2 linked regions of the Pigmentiphaga aceris genome follow. The protein of the gene in region 1 interacts with the protein of each later gene in a pairwise test. Links are inferred from orthologs where the notes say so. Each region holds a gene or a part of one and is shown in the gene's direction. Other genes may lie near its edges.

Region 1 (7,837 bases):
GACCTGTCTGGTGCACCTACCCAGATTTCCATCGATGGCCACGTCGTTTCTGTGCTGGCCACGCTCGCTGAACCCGCATTGACGGTATTCGGCAACCTATTTACCCGCGAAGAATGTGAGGCGCTGATTGCGTCGGCCCAGCCACGTCTGGCGCGCTCGCGCACGGTGGACCGCAGCGGCGGCACGGCCGTCTCGCACGAATCCCGTACCAGCGACGGCATGTTCTTCACCCTGGGCGAGACACCGCTGATCGACAAGTTGGAAAGGCGGATTGCTGGCCTGCTGCGCTGGCCGCTCGAACGTGGCGAAGGGCTTCAGGTCTTGCGCTATGGCCCCGGCGCGGAATATCAGCCGCACTATGACTTTTTCGATGCACAGGACGCAGGGACCGCTACGCACACCGCTGCCGGTGGCCAGCGCATCGGCACCTTGATTATCTACCTGCAAAGCCCCATCTCAGGGGGTGCCACGACTTTCCCGCAGATCGGGCTTGATGTCGCCCCCATACAGGGAAACGCGGTATTTTTTGCCTACCCACAAGCCACGCCAGCAAGCCTTACCTTGCATGCAGGCGCGCCAGTTACCGCCGGAGAAAAGTGGATTGCCACAAAATGGCTGCGTGTCAGGCGCTACGCGTAAACTGAAGGCATGGCGGAACAAAGTCTGCTGAGAAGCCCCAGCACGGCATGGCTTGTGGTTGGTGGTTTTCCTGGTCATGCCAGGCAGCCAGACACGTTGCCGGACTGCTTCTTTTCTTACCGCCTTTGCACGGACCACTCTTGACCGACAGGATCATCCCGCTCGTCGACGCGCGCAGCTTGCATGGCAAGCTGCCTGCCCCTGCACGCCCGCCCGTACCGGGCGAAGTGCTGCTGGACCGGCGTGCACGGGCATTGCGCGACCTGCGCATATCCGTGACCGATCGCTGCAACTTTCGCTGCGTGTACTGCATGCCCAAGGAAGTGTTCGACAAGGACTATGCTTACCTGCCGCATGGGTCTTTGCTCAGCTTCGAGGAAATTGCCCGGCTGTCCACGGTGTTCGCGCAGCACGGCACGGAAAAGCTGCGCCTGACGGGTGGCGAGCCACTGTTGCGCCGTCAGGTGGAATCTCTGATCGAATTGCTTGCCAAGATCCGCACACCTGCAGGCAAGCCCCTGGACCTGACACTGACTACCAACGCATCCTTGCTGGCCCGCAAAGCACGCGGCTTGGCGGCCGCTGGCCTGAATCGGGTCACGGTCAGCCTGGATGCCTTGGACGACAAGGTGTTCCGGGCGATGAACGATGTGGACTTTCCGGTCTCGGAAGTTCTGCGCGGCATTGATGCCGCTGCGGAGGCGGGTCTGGGGCCCGTCAAGGTGAACATGGTCGTCAAACGTGGCGTCAATGACGACCAGGTCTTGCCGATGGCCCGGTATTTCCGGGGCAGCGGCCACATTCTTCGCTTCATCGAATATATGGACGTTGGCGCATCCAACGGCTGGAACCTGAATGAAGTGGTGCCTTCGCGCACGCTGATCGAACAGTTGAGTGAGATTGCGCCACTGGTGCCGGTTGCAGCTGCCTATTCAGGCGAGGTTGCCGAACGCTGGCGCTACACCGACGGCAGCGGTGAAATCGGCGTCATTTCAAGCGTGACGCAGGCTTTCTGCGGCACCTGTACGCGCGCACGGCTGTCAACCGACGGCAAGCTCTACCTGTGCCTGTTCGCAGATCAGGGCTATGACCTGAAGACCTTGTTGCGCAACGGCGCAGATGACACGACCTTGGCTACCGCCATGGCGGGCATCTGGCAGCAACGCAATGACAACTACTCAGAGCGCCGCAGCGCCGACACCCAGCGCGCCAACAAGATCGAGATGAGTTATATCGGCGGTTGAGCACGTGCGTTCACCGATCCCTACCCACGATATTGCGGGCCTGATTCTGGCGGGTGGACAAGGCTCGCGCATGGGTGGCGTGGACAAGGGCTTGCAGGACTTGCATGGCCGCCCTTTGGTTGCCCATGTGCATGAACGACTGGCCGCCCAGGTGGCCACGGTGCTGATCAGCGCCAACCGCCATCACGACCAATACCGCGCGTGGAGCAGCCAGGTGCTGCCAGACAACATTGCCGACTACCCTGGCCCGCTGGCGGGCATTGAAGCCGCATTGACAGCCCTCGCATCACAAGCCCCCGCCCTGCCCTGGCTGGCAACGGTTCCCTGCGACGCGCCTTGCCTGCCTGCCAACCTGATCGAGCGACTGGCAACGGCGGCTGCCAACCAGCAATGCCACGTCGCCATTGCCCACCACGGCGACCGCGTGCACCCAGTCTTTGCGTTGATCCACATAGACAGCCTGCCCGCACTGCGCGCCTACATTGCCACCGGGCGCAGGCGGGCCGATGGCTGGTATGCCGACCTGCCACATGCCTACGCAGACTTCAGCGACGGCAAAGACGCGTTCATCAACGTGAACACACACGAAGAACTCGCCGCGCTGAGTTCGGCTCAGAAATAAAAAGGGGCTGGACCTTTGAAAGTCCAACCCCCTCTTCCCTACCGACTGCCTGAGATCAAACAGCCGAAATCACTTCCGCCGGCTGATTCGTCAAGATCGCCAGCAGGTGCGCAATTTCCTCACGCATCTTGCGACGGTCGACGATCATGTCGATAGCACCCTTTTCCAGCAGGAACTCGGCGCGCTGGAAGCCTTCCGGCAACTTTTCGCGCACGGTCTGCTCGATCACACGTGGGCCGGCAAAGCCGACCAAGGCCTTCGGCTCAACGATCACCACGTCGCCCATGAAGGCGAAGCTGGCCGACACACCACCCATGGTCGGATCGGTCAACACGCTGATGAAAGGCAGCTTGTTGGCCGCCAGACGAGTCAGCATGGCGTTGGTCTTGGCCATTTGCATCAGCGACAGCAAGCCTTCCTGCATACGCGCGCCGCCCGAAGCCGTCACGCAGATGAAGGGTACTTTCTGATCCAGCGCCTGCTGGGCACCACGCGCAAAGCGCTCGCCCACCACCGAGCCCATGGAGCCGCCCATGAATTCGAATTCAAAGCAGGCAACCACCACAGGAATGGCCAGAATCGAGCCGCCCATGGCGACCAGGGCATCGGTCTCACCGGTTTGCGCCATGGCATCTTGCAGACGGTCCGGGTACTTTTTCGAGTCCCTGAACTTCAGGCTGTCGATCGGCAGCGTGCCCACGCCGATCTCGTAGCGGCCTTCGGCGTCCAGCAAGGAATCGATGCGCTCGCGCGCGCCAATGCGCATGTGGTGGTCGCACTTCGGGCAGACCTGAAGGTTCTTGGCGAGGTCGTCGCTATACAGCACGGTCTCGCAGGACGGGCATTTGACCCACAGGCCTTCGGGTACCCGGCGTGCGGCACTGTCGGAGGTCTTGATCCGTGGGGGAAGCAGCTTATCGATCCAGCTCATGCGGATTTCCTTGTTTCATTGGGTGCGCTGCGCGGCGGCAACGCATCGAGCGCGTGGCGGATTGTACGCAACCACGCGCCCGCTGCGCGCGAAGCAAGCGCCGGCCAGTCGGCTTCCGGCGCATCTTTCACGGCGGTTTCAATTTCCTGGATGAGGCGCGTGCCAATTACCACCGCATCAGCAGTGCTGCCGACAGCCTGGGCACTGGCAGCATCACGGATGCCAAAGCCCACGCCAACCGGCAAAGAGATATGTTGACGAATGTCGTCAAGACGGCGGGCAACTTCAGTCGTGTCCAGGTTGCCGGCCCCCGTCACGCCCTTGAGCGAGACGTAATACACGTAGCCTCGCGCCACTTCACCGACGGACTTGATGCGGGCCTCAGTGGAAGTGGGTGCGAGCAGGAAAATCGGCGCCAAACCGTGCTGATCGAGCAGCGCGCCGAATTCCACCGACTCTTCCGGCGGGTAATCAACCACCAGCACTCCATCGACGCCAGCATCGACTGCCTGGCGCACAAAGGCTTCCTGACCCATGCGCTCGATGGGGTTGGCGTACCCCATCAAGACCACCGGCGTTTGCGTATCGGTCTGGCGGAATTCACGCACCAGGTCCAAGACCTTGCGCAGACCCACTTTGCGCGCCACGGCACGTTCGCTGGCGCGCTGAATCACCGGGCCATCGGCCATCGGGTCGGAGAACGGAACACCGAGTTCGATGATGTCCGCGCCGGCCTCGACCAGTGCGTGCATCACCGGCACGGTGCTTTCGGGCGACGGGTCACCCGTAGTGATGTAGGGAACCAAGGCCGGCGTGCCCTTTTCCGCGCGACGCGCGAAAGCGTCGGCAATGCGGGTGGACTTGGCAGACGAGGCAGAAGCAGATGAGAACGAAGTCGCGGTCATGATCGACATCTCCTTAGAAAGTGATGCCGGAACGTTCGCCGACGGTATGCATGTCCTTGTCGCCACGGCCGGACAGATTGACCAGCAGAATCTGGTCCGGCGACATGGTGGGTGCCAGACGCACAGCGTGCGCAATGGCGTGCGAGGACTCAAGCGCCGGAATGATGCCTTCAAGGCGGCAGCAATCATGGAAAGCGGCCAGCGCTTCTTCGTCGGTCACCGTGACGTACTCAGCGCGCGCGCTGTCCTTCAACCATGCGTGCTCGGGGCCGACGCCGGGATAGTCCAGACCCGCAGACACCGAATGGGTCTCGATCACTTGGCCGTCTTCGTCTTGCAGCACGTAGGTACGGTTGCCATGCAAGACACCTGCACGACCCAGCGTCAGGGACGCCGAGTGACGACCGGTATCCAGACCGTCGCCAGCCGCTTCCACGCCGATCAGCTTGACGGCATCGAAGGGGATGTAGGGGTGGAAGATGCCCATCGCGTTCGAGCCACCACCCACCGCTGCGATTATCGCATCGGGCTGACGGCCGGCAGCTTCAGGCATCTGTTCGATGCACTCGTTGCCAATGACCGTCTGGAAGTCGCGGACCATCATCGGATACGGATGCGGGCCTGCCACGGTGCCGATGATGTAGAAGGTCGATTCCACGTTGGTGACCCAGTCACGCATGGCTTCGTTCAAGGCGTCTTTCAGCGTGCGCGAACCCGATTCAACCGGCACCACAGTGGCACCCAGCAGCTTCATGCGATACACGTTGGCGGCTTGACGACGCACGTCTTCGCTGCCCATGTAGACCACGCATTCCATGCCGTAGCGCGCCGCGACCGTGGCCGTGGCCACGCCGTGCTGGCCGGCACCGGTTTCCGCGATCACGCGGCGCTTGCCCATGCGTTTTGCCAGCAATGCCTGGCCGATGCAGTTATTGACCTTGTGCGCACCGGTGTGATTCAGGTCTTCACGCTTCAACCAGATCTGCGCACCGCCCAGCTTTTCGGACCAGCGCTTGGCGTGGTAGACGGGGCTGGGGCGGCCCACGAAGTGCTTGAGCTCGTAGTTGTATTCAGCGACGAAATCGGGGTCGTGCTGATACTTGGCGTAGGTCTCGCGCAGTTCATCGATGGCCTGCATCAAGGTCTCGGCAACGAAGACGCCACCATAGGGACCAAAGTGACCGCGCGTATCCGGAAAGTCGTAAGTGCTCATGGAATTGAAGACTCGAAAATGGGGGATTCGAAGGTGTCTTGGGGACCGCAGGCATCGGCACACTGCCGAACGTCCTGCAAGTCCGAAGACCCGGCAATCGCGCCTTGGGTGGTCCACTTTTTGGGGCATGTCCCCAGGTGGTCAAACACCGTTGGCGCGTGGCGCGGTCAGCCTGTGGCGACCGCCAGCCCTGCCATCACGTCTGCGCCTGGCGCAGCTTGTCGTCGGCCAGCCTGACTTCAGTCACGAACTCGCGTATCCGTTCCGCGGACTTGATGCCGCGGGCAGATTCCACGCCGCTACTGACGTCGACCGCCGCCGGACGTATCGCCTGGATCGCTTGCGCCACATTTGAGGCATGCAACCCACCAGACAAAACGACCGGACGAGCGCTTGCGCTGCTGACCAGTGACCAATCGAATGTTCTCCCGCTACCGCCGTATCCGTCTGAGTGGCTGTCGAACAGCCAACCGGCGGCGGAGCCATAAGCTTCGCATGATTCTAACAAACCTGCGGCAGTATCGAGGCCCGGACCACCAACTCGGAAGGCCCGCAGGTACCGGTGGCCATAGCGTGCGCAGTCTTCTTCCAACTCATCGCCATGGAATTGCAGCAACTCCGGCCCGACCTCACCGCGTACTGCGTCGATTTCTTCCTTGCTGGCGTTGACGAACAAGGCCACCAGATCGACAAACGGCGGAATGCGTTTACGCAACTCGGCCGCGCGCGCAACGCTGAGTGCACGTGGGCTGGGCGGGTAAAACACCATGCCGATTGCATCGGCACCAGCCTCGACAACAGCGTCGATGTCTTCTTCGCGGGTCAGGCCGCAGATCTTGATACGGGTTCGGGTCATGACAGGATGATAACGTGGAGAGCGGTGTACACGCCGTTGATCGCCGCACACCACCTCCGATCATGCATACGGCGGTTCAGACTCCGAACCGGATCTCATCGCTGGCATCATGCAGCGGCAAGTCGAACTCGGCGGGGTAATCCACCCCAGTCAGATACAGGCCGTCGGGTGCAAAGGTAGGTGCCCCCTTGCGCCGATCACGGGCTGCCAGCACGTCTGCCATCCATTGGACAGATTCACGACCGCGACCAACGTAGGTCAAGGCACCCACAAAGTTGCGCACCATGTGATGCAAGAACGCGTTGGCGGTGAAAGAGAACACCACAAAGCGCCCGCGACGCGTGATGTCCAGGCGGTGCAAGGTGCGCACGGGCGACTTGGCCTGGCACTGCGACGCGCGGAAACTGCTGAAGTCGTGCTCGCCCAGCAAATACCCTGCTGCCTGCTGCATGGCTTCAACGTCAAGCGGATAGAAACTCCATCCCGCCTTGCCCGCCCACAAGGGCGAGCGCACCTGATCTTCCAACAGCAGGTAGACGTAGGAGCGCGCACGCGCTGAAAAGCGTGCATGGAAATCGGGGGATACTTCTCGCGCCCAGCGAATGGCAATGCTGGGTGGCAGATGCGCGTTCACGCCGCGCACCCAGGCCGTGTCGGCACGCAATACGGGGGCATCCAGATGAATCACCTGCATGGCGGCGTGCACACCGGTGTCGGTGCGCCCCGCACATACGGTGGGCACCGGCTGCCCGGCAAAGCGGGCGAGCGCGGCTTCCAGCGTGTCCTGCACCGTCAGGCCGTGGGGCTGCTTCTGCCAGCCCTGCCAGGCGCTTCCGTCGTAACTTACGCCCAGCGCGATCCTGGGCTGAACCACATCACTCATCTACCGTGTTACCGCAACGACGCCAGGGTCTCGCGAGCACGTTCCTGTTGGGCAGCGGTGCCGCCCTTGATGACGTCTTCGAGCAGCTCGCGGGCACCTTCCTTGTCGCCGATTTCAAGATAGGCGTCGGCCAGCTCCAGCTTGGACGCATTGTCTTCCGTCAGGTCCACGCCGACGGCGGGGTCGGGCGTGACCAACGGCGCGAACGCAGCGGTTGCCGGACGGGCAGGCTCGGGTTCAGTCTGCGGCCACTCGATTGCCGGCTCTGCGCGCGGCGGCGTGATGGGTGCCGACGGCACAACTGGCGGCACAGCCGGTGGTACAAGCGGCGCAACCGGTGCCGGCTCGGGTACCACGAGTTCGGGCACGTCGGCCGAGCTCTTCAACAAGCGCGGCGGCTCGTCATCTTCATCGGGCTCAACAGCGGCATTACGCGCAACCGCCTCGGCCGGCACGGGCTTGTCCAGGTCGAGGTTGAAGCCGAAGTCGACCGGGCGAACCGGCGGCGCGACTTCCTCGGCATGCGCAGCCAATTCTTCTTCAT
Region 2 (6,259 bases), 1.2 Mb from region 1 along the record:
CATGGCGTGCAACTCGACCGCCTGTTCCTCGCTCATGTCCACGTCGTTCAAGCGCGGCGCAACGTTGCCGTCCTCGTCAGTGACAAGGTCCATCAACAGCACGCCGTCCGTACAGATGTAGGGCTGCGGCACGCGCACGCCGGCGTTGGCCATGCGGAACAAGGCGTCCACCTCGGCGTTCTGCCACATCTCTTCCTGCATCTGCCGACCGTAACGTGTGCCTTTTTCCATGGCACGCGCCTGACGGCTGTTCTTGACCTTGCGGCCATCCAGGTAAGACGTGGCTTGCTTGAAGCTGCGCTGCTTGGCGTCTTTGTAGACCTTGGCGCACCGTTTTTCGTCGCCGCAACGCACCACATATACGGTGGCTTCCTTGCCGCTCATCAACTGGCCAAGCACTTCGTCGATCAGTCCTTCCTCAAGCAAAGGCTCAAGCCGCTTGGGTACCTTCATGCGAACACCGGTTGCGCGGTGGCACAGAGACAGGTGGGCAGGGCGCGGGGCGTATGACGCAGCGCGGCGCAAAATGCGGCTGGGGAATGTGAAAAGCTCATTACCCGATTATAAGGAGCCACGGCCGAGCTGCGGATACCCCGGGTTTTCGACAGCGCGGCACTTGGTGATTGGATCAGAGTTCTACCAAAGTCTTGAAACCGCCGAAGAACATGCGCTTTCCATCGAAGGGCATGTTTTTGGGGTCCATCATCGAGGCCAGCCGTGGATCGTTCATGACCTTGGCATTGATTTCATCCCGCTTTTCGCGCGACTCATAAACGATCCAGGAAAACACCACGACCTCATCTTCCTGCAACTGCACACTTTGCGGGAACGATGTGAGCTTGCCCGGTTTCACATCGTCGGCCACACACTCGATGTATTCGAGTGCGCCATGTTCCATCCAGATCCGTCCCGCCTGCTCGGCCATCTGTCGATAGGCGTCCAGATTGGCGCTCGGCACGGGAAGCACAAAACCATCAACGTAACGCGACATGATCGATCTCCTGACTGGTTCGCAAGGTATACGGATGTGTGTTGCGGGGCGGGAATCGTCGGCGCACCGCACGTGTTGTCTGCGTGCTCAGGATAGCCCTCCTGATGGCAATAGCCGATATCAGCAATAATTCCTTTCTATCGCGGACTGCACCACGCAGGAGAAGCAGATGAAAGTATTCGGCGTTGCTGGTTACAGCAACTCGGGCAAGACCACCTTGATCGAACAACTGATTCCGCGCGCGGTTGCACGCGGACTGCGCGTGTCGCTGATCAAGCACGCGCACCACGAGTTCGATGTAGATCAACCCGGCAAGGATTCCTGGCGTCACCGCAAGGCGGGTGCTGCCGAAGTGATGGTAGTGTCAGGCAAGCGCTGGGCGCTGATGCACGAGCTCCGCGGCGCGGACGAGCCCGCGCTCGATGAATTGATCGCCAAGCTGGCACCCTGTGATCTGGTGCTGGTCGAAGGCTACAAGGCATCGCCCATCCCCAAGCTTGAGGTCTGGCGCGCTGAAAATGGCAAACCGCGTCTGCCCGACGACGACGCGCACATTGTGGCGTTGGTGACCGATTCCCCGGCTGCGGCGGACGAATCCCGCCTGCCTGTGCTCGACCTTGACGATCCTGACGCGGTGCTTGCCTGGATTCTCGATTATCTGGCGTGGCCCGAAGATGGTGCCGAATCGCTATTACGGAGTGCTTTATGAGTTTGATGTCCTTGGACGATGCCCTGGTCCGCCTGCTGGCCGGCGCGGATGCCTATCTGCAGACCGTGCCCCATGCTGCGCGGGTGCCGGCGTCGGTACCGCTGTCCGATGCACTGGGCCGGGTGCTGGCAACGGATATCGCGTCGTCCATGTCCGTGCCTTCGGTCGAGAACTCGGCCATGGATGGATACGCATTGCGAGCCGCCGATGTGGTGGCGGGTGGCCCTGGCTTGGCGATATCGCAGCGTGTCGCGGCTGGTCAGGTGCCGACCCCGCTGACCCCGGGAACGGTGGCCCGCATCTTCACTGGCGCGCAACTGCCCGAAGGCGCAGACACCGTCGTGATGCAGGAAGACGTGCGTCTGGTTGACGGTTTGGCCTGCTTCGATGCCGTGCCGCAGGCAGGCGCGCACGTGCGCGGCATTGGCTGCGACATCATGGAAGGCAGCGTCATCCTGAAAGCCGGCGACCGGCTTGGCCCCGCCCACATTGCGCTGGCTGCGTCCACCGGGCTGGATCGCCTGCCGGTGTGGCCGCGTGTGCGGGTGGCTACGTTTTCCACCGGTGATGAACTGGTGATGCCGGGCGAGCCGCTGGTGCCGGGCAAGATCTACAACTCCAATCGCTTCCTGTTGCGCGGTCTGCTGGCCGGGCTGGATGTGCTGCATACCGATCTGGGCATTGTCGAAGACTCCCTCGACGCGACCCGCGAGGTATTGCGCCGGGCGGCGGCCGATCATGACTTGATCGTCACCACCGGTGGCGTGTCGGTGGGCGAAGAAGACCACGTGCGTCCGGCCGTCGAAGCCGAAGGCCGCATCGATCTGTGGGCGCTGGCCATCAAGCCGGGCAAACCGCTGGCCTTTGGTGCCATTCGTCGTGAGGATGGTGCCGAAGCCTTGTTCATCGGCCTGCCCGGCAATCCGGTATCGAGCCTGATCACCTTTGCGCTGTGCGTGCGGCCCGTCTTGCTGCGCCTGGCCGGGATGGCAGACGTTGCCCCGGTACGGATTGCATCGCGTGCCGATTTCTCGTGGCCGCGTGGCGACCGCCGGCGCGAATTCCTGCGCGCGCGACGCAATGCACAAGGCGGGCTGGACCTGTTCTCCAATCAGTTGTCGGCCGTGCTGACGTCGACGGTGTGGGCAGACGGCATTGTCGACAACCCATCGGGTCAGACTATTGCGCCGGGCGACACCGTGCAATTCATCGCGTTTTCGGATCTGCTGTCATGAAGCTCGAACTGCGCTTTTTTGCTTCGGTACGCGAGGCTTTGTCTTGCGATGCCGAATCGGTTGATGTCCCCGCCGAGGTCGGCACGGTTGGTGCATTGCGCGACTGGCTGGCGGCACGTGGTGACACCTGGTCGCGCGCATTGGGCGCGGGCAAGTCTGTGCGTGCAGCAGTCGATCTGGACATGGTCGGTGCCGATGCCCCTTTGCACGAAGGTGCAGAAGTGGCGTTCTTCCCGCCCGTGACGGGGGGGTAATGACAGCCATGACGACCCGTGTTTCCATCAGCGTCCAATCGGAGGACTTCGACGTGTCAGCCGAGCTTGTCGCACTGCGGGCAGACGACACTTCTATTGGCGCGGTCGTGAATTTCGTCGGCTTGGTGCGTGATCGCAATGACGGTGCGCAGGTATCCGCCATGACGCTGGAACACTATCCCGGCATGACCGAACGGGCGCTGGAAAAGATCGTGGCCGAGGCTGCTCAGCGCTGGTCGCTGGCGGCGGTGCGGGTGATTCATCGCGTCGGCACCTTGCGCGCACCCGATCAGATCGTGCTGGTTGCCACTGCCAGCATGCATCGTGGTGATGCGTTCGAAGCCTGTGCGTTCATCATGGATTACTTGAAGACGCGTGCGCCGTTCTGGAAGCGCGAAGACACGCCAGCGGGATCGCGCTGGGTGGAGGCGCGGGAGTCCGATGATGATGCGGCGGCGCGCTGGGATACGCCTGGCACCAACGCTTGATGGCGCTTGGATAGTGTCTAGGGCATGAAGCCCGACCCGGGTCGGGTGGCTGCCTGTACCAGCGCGTCCACCACCACGCGCAGCTTGGGGTGGATGTATCTGGACTTCGGCCAGACCACATGGATCGGCATTTCCGAGCCGGCGAACTGATCCAGCACAGTGGCCAAGGCACCGGATTGCAGTTGCCCACCGACAAGCCAGGTGGGCAGCTGGCACAGTCCGCATCCGGCCAGCACCGCGGCCACCATCGCATCGCCATCGCTGAATTCATGGCGAACGTTCACTTCCTGCGCGTAGCTGCGGCCGTCCTTTTCTTTCAGCAGCCAGGTCGGACGTGCCTTCCGACGCCAGCCAATGATGCAGTCACGGGTCAACAGCTCTGACGCCGCTTGCGGGTGGCCGTGTTGGTCAAGGTAGGCAGGCGATGCGCAGATGACGAGTTTCTGGGTGCCCAGTTTGCGTGCCACCAGGTCTGCATCGTCGTCCAGGCTGCCGATGCGCACCGCCACGTCCGCCCCTTCATCAACGACGTCGATGGTGCGCTCGCTGAACATGACCTTGAAATGCAAGCCGGCATGTTCGCGGGCCAGGGCGGTCAGCAGCGGCATGACGTGGCGTCGCCCAAACGCGGCGGGCAGATCGATGCGTACTTTGCCGACCACCGCATTGCGGCCACTTGCCAGATTTTTCTCGGCACCATCGAGCTGTCCGAGAACCGCCAGACACGTCTCCAGGTAAGCCTCGCCTTCGTTGGTAAGCGTGAGCCTGCGAGTGGTGCGGTGAAGCAGCTTGGTGCCGACCCGTGCTTCAAGGCGTGACACGCTTTTTCCGACTGCCGATGGGGTCAGCTGCAATATCGCGCCTGCCGCAGTGAAGCTGCCTGCGCGCGCTGTCTCTACAAATTCGGCAAGTCCGTCAAAGCGTTGAGATAGGTCTGACATTCTGGAATCTCAGGATCGAATGATTGGAATTTTAGGTGGATTATCAATTCCAGGCTAAGTAATTAGCATGTCAGCTTCACATGCAAAGAAGCTGAGCAATGACCCTGATTTTTGATTCCTACGACCTGGCCGGTTTGCAGTTGCCTAACCGCATCGTCATGGCACCCATGACCCGGGCCCGCGCCCCCGAGGGCATCCCGGACGATATGACAGTGCTGTACTACCGTCAGCGGGCCAGTGCCGGACTCATCATCAGCGAAGGCGCGCCGGTATCCACGGAAGGGCGTGGATACCTGTTCAATCCTGCGCTGCATACCGCCGAGCAGGCGGCAGGGTGGCGGCGCGTGACCGATGGGGTGCACAGCGAAGGCGGGCGCATTTTTGCTCAGCTTTGGCATGTGGGCCGCCTGTCGCATACGTCTTTGCAGGTGGATGGGCGTGCACCCGTATCGTCAACGGCAACCCGCTCGGCAACCGCCAAGGCCTTCGCCTACGACGAGAACGGCGCGCCCGCCATGGTGCCCGTGAGCGCACCTCGTGCTTTGGCGACTGATGAGATTGCACGTGTTACGCAGGACTTCGTTCGGGCGGCACAGCTGGCGATCGATGCCGGCTTCGATGGTGTCGAAATTCACGGCGCAAACGGTTATCTGTTCGAGCAATTTCTTAACGGCGGTGTCAACGACCGAACCGACCGATACGGTGGCTCGATCCCCAATCGCTTGCGCTTTTTGCTTGAAACCTTCGATGCGATTGCCGCTGCAATCGGTTCGCATCGTGTAGGCATTCGCATCTCGCCGTTCGGACGGCTGTACGACATGCCTGCTTTTGAGGGCGAGGCCGATACGTGGCTGGCCCTGGCCGAAGCCCTGGCACCACGCAAGCTGGCCTACGTGCATCTCAGCGACCAGCTTTCGCTGGGCTGCGAAAAGATTCCGAGCGACTTCAGTGCGGCATTCCGGCGCGCCTATCCGGGTACCCTGATCGCAGCGGGCAACTTCGATAAAGCGTCTGGCGAACGCGCGCTGCAGTCGGGCGAGCTTGATCTGATCGCCTTCGGCCGACCGTTCATCTCAAACCCGGACCTGGTCGAACGCATGAGGCACGATTGGCCAATCGCACCCGCAGACCGCGCAACGTTCTACGGCAGCAGCGGTGCAAAAGGCTATACCGATTACCCGCGTTATCAGCCTGCGGCACTGCCCCAAGATGCGGATGTTTCCTTGGTGAACCCGGCATGATGCAAACACATCAACGCTTGGATGCCGGGGCGGACGACAAGCTGAAGGCGGTGCTTGACCGAGAGGAAATCCGCAATCTGCGCAGCCTGTACGCCCACTTCCTGGACGGCAATCTGCTGGACCGTCTGGACGACATCTTCACGGTGGATGCGGTGGCAGATACGGGCCGTGGTCAGTGGAACGGGCGGCAAGAGATTCGCGATGGATTGCGCGCCGCTTTTCAGGAGTACGACCGTGATGGCCAGGGTCGTTATCCGTTCATGCACGCCGTGACCAATCACTGGATCGAGATACTGGGGCCGGATATCGCCGAGGGGCGTTGCTACCTGATCGATTTCGAGACCGCGTCCAAGCCTGATCCCAATCCGCTTTTGCTGCTTGGCATCTACGCCGACGAGTA

The links.
Region 2: the proteins of mobA (region 1) and FXN63_RS09545 interact in binary tests that used the Escherichia coli proteins (3 or more experiments, as listed by UniProt). The link is inferred for Pigmentiphaga aceris from one-to-one orthologs.

Annotation. Positions count from the first base shown.
Region 1 is NZ_CP043046.1:3,414,551-3,422,387, forward strand. What follows is about bases 775-3,696. They hold mobA (molybdenum cofactor guanylyltransferase MobA), read left to right. Parts: upstream 775-1,887; coding sequence 1,888-2,505; downstream 2,506-3,696. Other genes in these bases: moaA (GTP 3',8-cyclase MoaA), read left to right, coding at 780-1,883; accD (acetyl-CoA carboxylase, carboxyltransferase subunit beta), read right to left, coding at 2,561-3,436; trpA (tryptophan synthase subunit alpha), read right to left, coding at 3,433-3,696. Also shown: FXN63_RS14790 (2OG-Fe(II) oxygenase), read left to right, coding at 1-639; more of trpA, read right to left, coding at 3,697-4,341; trpB (tryptophan synthase subunit beta), read right to left, coding at 4,355-5,554; FXN63_RS14820 (phosphoribosylanthranilate isomerase), read right to left, coding at 5,751-6,410; tRNA pseudouridine(38-40) synthase TruA, read right to left, coding at 6,487-7,293; FXN63_RS14830 (motility hub landmark protein FimV), read right to left, coding at 7,302-7,837. UniProt on the Escherichia coli protein: Transfers a GMP moiety from GTP to Mo-molybdopterin (Mo-MPT) cofactor (Moco or molybdenum cofactor) to form Mo-molybdopterin guanine dinucleotide (Mo-MGD) cofactor.
Region 2 is NZ_CP043046.1:2,240,210-2,246,468, forward strand. The notes cover bases 834-3,815. They hold FXN63_RS09545 (molybdopterin molybdotransferase MoeA), read left to right. Parts: upstream 834-1,696; coding sequence 1,697-2,935; downstream 2,936-3,815. Other genes in these bases: FXN63_RS09535 (DUF1428 domain-containing protein), read right to left, coding at 834-991; mobB (molybdopterin-guanine dinucleotide biosynthesis protein B), read left to right, coding at 1,161-1,700; moaD (molybdopterin converting factor subunit 1), read left to right, coding at 2,932-3,189; moaE (molybdopterin synthase catalytic subunit MoaE), read left to right, coding at 3,198-3,677; FXN63_RS09560 (LysR family transcriptional regulator), read right to left, coding at 3,695-3,815. In the rest of the region: FXN63_RS09530 (PA4780 family RIO1-like protein kinase), read right to left, coding at 1-453; more of FXN63_RS09535, read right to left, coding at 629-833; more of FXN63_RS09560, read right to left, coding at 3,816-4,618; FXN63_RS09565 (alkene reductase), read left to right, coding at 4,717-5,859; FXN63_RS09570 (nuclear transport factor 2 family protein), read left to right, coding at 5,856-6,259. UniProt on the Escherichia coli protein: Catalyzes the insertion of molybdate into adenylated molybdopterin with the concomitant release of AMP.